2 regions of the Paraburkholderia sabiae genome follow, and region 2 is predicted to be linked to the other one. Evidence: riboswitches for the same ligand, from Rfam matches in the RefSeq annotation. Region 2 holds a riboswitch; the other holds the start of a gene.

Region 1 (2,202 bases), 2.9 Mb from region 2:
GCCTTTCACGCGATAAATCGTGTGCCCTTCGACCACGCGCTGCAATGCCGCGATCATCGCTTCGCGCGACGTCGCCTTCGCCGTGACGACGACGGAATCGAACTCGTCGTGATGATGATCGGCGTGCTCGGGATCGTCGGCGGAACCGTGGTGATCGTGGCGCAAATGAATCGTTTCTTCCGATGCCGATTCGAGCCCGAGCAGCGCATGCAGATCGAGTTGCCCCATGTGCGCGCGCACTACCTTCACCTGCGGCGGAATCTCTTCGCGAATCACGGCTTCCACGCTGGCCTGTCGCGCTTCATCGAGCAGATCGATCTTGTTCAGAATGACGAGATCGGCTGCCGACAACTGGTCTTCGAACAGTTCATGCAGCGGCGATTCGTGATCGAGATTCGGATCGGCCTTGCGCAGTTGATCGACGGCAACGGGGTCTTCCGCGAACTGGCCGCTTGCGACAGCGGGACCATCCACCACCGTCACGACGGCATCGACAGTGAAGCTGTTCTTGATCGACGGCCAGTTGAACGCCTGCACGAGCGGCTTCGGCAGCGCGAGGCCCGACGTTTCGATCAACACGTGATCGATCTGTTCGCGCCGCTCGACGAGTTGCTCCATCACAGGGAAAAACTCTTCCTGCACGGTGCAGCACAGGCAACCGTTGGCCAGCTCATACAACTGGCCTTCCGTTTCGTTGCCGTTTTCGTCGCACCCGATACCGCAGCCCTTCAGAATCTCGCCGTCGATGCCCAGTTCGCCGAACTCGTTGACGATCACGGCGATGCGCAGCCCGCCCGCGTGTTGAAGGATGTGACGCATCAACGTCGTTTTGCCGCTGCCGAGAAAGCCGGTGACGATCGTCACGGGAATCTTGCGCATCTGTGTCTGCATGATGGCTCCGTTGCTCGAAGGTCGTTCGAGTGACCCTGAAGGCGCGCTATGAATTAGCTGCGCTGTCATATGTGATGCACGGGGACGAAAACGGCGCCGCATCGGTATCAAACCGCTGCAGCGCATGAGGAATCGTGAACGCTGTGCCGCATCCCCGCAGCATGGCGTCGTTCACTCGGGCCGGTATCCGGGCTGATGAAAGCGCCGCCTCTCCTTCCCGCGCGAGCGTTTTCGCGCAGTGGATGTATCTGCATGGGCCGCTATTGGACGCACATGCAGCGAGGCCGGCTCTGCATCGTCTGCGCGATGCCTTCACCTACCGTTGCGGGGAGCAGCATAGTTTGGCCCGCCGATATGAACCGTGCGAAGCCCGCTATTTCCCGTTTAACTGCGCGCGCAGAAAGCGCGCGCGAGCACCAGAGTGCGTGCGAGTTTAGGCCCGGCGGCAGGCAGCGTCAAGGAAGCATCCGCGAAACTACGCAGCGACTCGCACAGCCCCGTGTGCTATCGTATGCGCGCATCTGGTGCCGCGCGGAACGCTCGAAGGTCTGCGCGGTTAAACGGGAAACAGGGAAGCGCCCGCTCGTCGCAACATGAAAGCGACGACCTCGCGCTCAGCCTGTGCTGTCCCCGCAACGGTCACGCGGCGAGCGGAAAACATCTTCCGCGCAGTGCGTTCAGAGCCACTGTCTGCCACTCGCAGATGGGAAGGCGAACGCGATGAGCCGCCAGCCCGGATACCGGCCCGATGCAAGGGGGCGAACGTAGATTCGCCATTCGCCGGCACCGCGGGAAACGGAGGCCAGCGCCCACGCGCGATGCAGACTCACACTATGGCAGCCGTCGCGCGTCACACGCAACATTGCATGACCTGTCACACACAAGCGCCCGCGCACATCGCGGCGCTCTCCTCGCGATGAGCCGCGCCTGGCTGATCGGCGCCGGTCCCGGCGACGTCGAATTGTTGACGCTCAAGGCCGCGCGCACGCTCGCGCTGGCTGACGTCGTGCTCGTCGACGATCTCGTCAATCCCGAAGTGCTCCAGTTCGCGCGCGACGACGCGCAGATCGTCTACGTCGGCAAACGCGGCGGCCACGCATCGACGCCGCAACACGAGATCATTGCCACGATGCTCGATCATCTGCGCGCGGGCCGCAGCGTCGCGCGTCTGAAAGGCGGCGATCCGTTCGTGTTCGGACGCGGCGGAGAAGAACAGCAAGCGCTGCAAGCTGCAGGCGTGCACGTCGAAATCATCAGCGGAATCACGGCGGGCATTGCTGCGCCTGCGGCGATCGGCGTTCCCGTCACGCA
Region 2 (2,202 bases):
GTTGAGGCGGACCTGAGCGTCGTCGATTTTCGCGGACAACGCATCGCGTTCCGCCTGCAACGCATTGCGTTCTTCGCGGGTCTGTTCGAGTTCGACGCGGGTGGCTTCGCATTCGGCGCGCGCCTGGGCGAGCTGTTCTTCGAGTGCGATCCGGGCTTCGTTATAGCGCTGGCTGATCTCGATCAGCCGGCCGATGTTCTGTGACAGTGTTTCGAGTTCGGTGAGCATGTGCTGCGTCCTCTAAAGACATGGCATTCTAGCGCGGAATGTCGCACGCTCGGACATTTGTCTCGTTTCGAGACGTAACAGTAGCGCTTTAGCGCGGCATTATCCAGTGTGTTGCGCCGATGCGCGACCACGAATCACGCATTTTTACCCTTTAAAAAGGGGCTTTTTTAACAGTCGTCCCGCCGGAGTGCGGACGTCGGTCCTCGTTTCTTGACGCGTCTGTTCGTCACTTCTACACTGGCGGCACTTTGGTGCCCGCGCACGGTATCGCACCGCGCGCAGTTAAACGGGAAGCAGGGAGCGAAGTCCGCCCGGACGAGCCAACCTGCGCTGTCCTCGCAACGGTACAACGACTGCAGTTCCTGCAAGCCGATCCATGCACACATCGAGCCGACTCTATCGGCCGATGCCGTGCGAAACGCCACTGCGCGCGATGCGTGGGAAGGCGGGTCGGCCAGTCGTCAGCCCGGATACCGGCCAGAGCCAGGAGGCAAGGTGCTTCCTGAACAGGCATCGGCCCACGAGGAGCGGGCCGCGCACAGGCCCACAGGACTCATTCGATGCTGACCCCGCTGTTTGTCCATCCGGCGTTTTCGCGTCCGGTTTTTTCGCGCCCGCATGCGCCGCTCGCTGCACTTGCCGTCATGGCCTTCGCCTGCGTCCCGCTCGCGGCGCATGCACAGACGGACGACACCACGAACCCATCCGCCACATCCACGGATCCATCCGACAGCGCTGCGAATCGTCCGCAGAAGGAAGCGACGCTGTCGCCCATCGTCGTGACGGCGGACCGCAGCGCGCAGCGTCTCGCGGACGCGATCCCGCAGACCACGCTGTTCGATGCGCAGGACATCGCCGACACGACAGCACGCGACCTGCCCGGTCTGCTGCAGTTCGCACCGGGCGCACAGATTGTTCGCAACGGTGGCCCGGGTTCGACGTCGAGTCTCTTTCTGCGAGGCGCGTCGTCGACGCAATCGCTGGTGCTGATCGACGGCGTGCGTGTCGATTCAGTGAGTCAGGGCAATGCGCAGCTCGAACAGATTCCGCTCGATCAGATCGATCACGTCGAAGTGGTGAACGGCAATGTGTCGGCGTTATACGGGTCGGGTGCCATTGGCGGCGTGGTGCAGGTGTTCACGAAGGACGGTGGCAATCATCCGCCGCGTTTTCATTTCGACGTCGAATACGGCAGCTATCACACGCAGCGACAGGCGGCGGGCGTCGATGGCGCGCTCGACAAGGACGGCCGCACGACCTTCAGCTTCGAGGTCGCGCGCGCGAAGACGGATGGTTTCTCGTCGATCGATCCCGCGCTCGCGCCCGTCAATCCGAACGCGAACGGCTACTTCAACGAGAGCGTGAGCGCGTCGCTGCGTCACAAGCTCAACGACCGATGGGACATCGGCCTGCGCTATTTCCAGTCGAACGGCAACGACAGCTTCGACAATCCGTTCGGCCTGCCCACCGATCTCAACAACCTGCACAGCAAGGTTCAAACCGCGTCGGCGTTCGCGAACGGCAAGGTGACCGACTGGTGGACCACGCGCTTCGTCGTCGCGACGGGCAACGATCGCAGCAACACGTCGCTCAATGGCGACTATCTGTACCGCTACGATTCGGACAACCGGCAGTACACGTGGCAGAACGATTTCACATTCGCGAAGGACCAGAAGCTGCAACTCGGCTACGAGCATCTCGACCAGACGCTCGATTCGAACCAGTACAGCGCGCCCGACCGTCACGTGAATTCGGTGTTCGCGGGCTACACGGGGCGCTTCGGCAACAACCAGATTCAGGCGAATCTGCGGCGCGACCAGTACTCGGATTTCGGCGGAGCCAACAGTTACTATCTGGGCTATGGCTACGATCTGACCGAGCACTGGAAGGTGACAGCAAGCTGGTCCGATGCGTTTCGCGCACCGAGCTTCAACGATCTGTACTACCCGTATAGCGGCAATCCGCTGATCCAGC

Evidence for each region. A riboswitch is a leader RNA that binds a small molecule or an ion and turns the genes downstream of it on or off. The one in region 2 is predicted to bind cobalamin.
Region 1: it holds a riboswitch for cobalamin, as region 2 does, so the genes downstream of both, cobW (cobalamin biosynthesis protein CobW) here and QEN71_RS25145 (TonB-dependent receptor domain-containing protein) in region 2, are expected to answer to the same signal.

Annotation. Positions count from the first base shown of each region.
Region 1 covers NZ_CP125295.1:1,946,265-1,948,466, reverse strand. The annotation lists gene cobW (cobalamin biosynthesis protein CobW) at 1-891, opposite strand, end outside; cobalamin riboswitch at 1,053-1,327, opposite strand; cobalamin riboswitch at 1,397-1,654, shown strand; gene cobA (uroporphyrinogen-III C-methyltransferase) at 1,808-2,202, shown strand, end outside.
Region 2 covers NZ_CP125295.1:5,597,060-5,599,261, reverse strand. The annotation lists gene QEN71_RS25150 (ATPase) at 1-228, opposite strand, end outside; cobalamin riboswitch at 461-724, shown strand; gene QEN71_RS25145 (TonB-dependent receptor domain-containing protein) at 789-2,202, shown strand, end outside.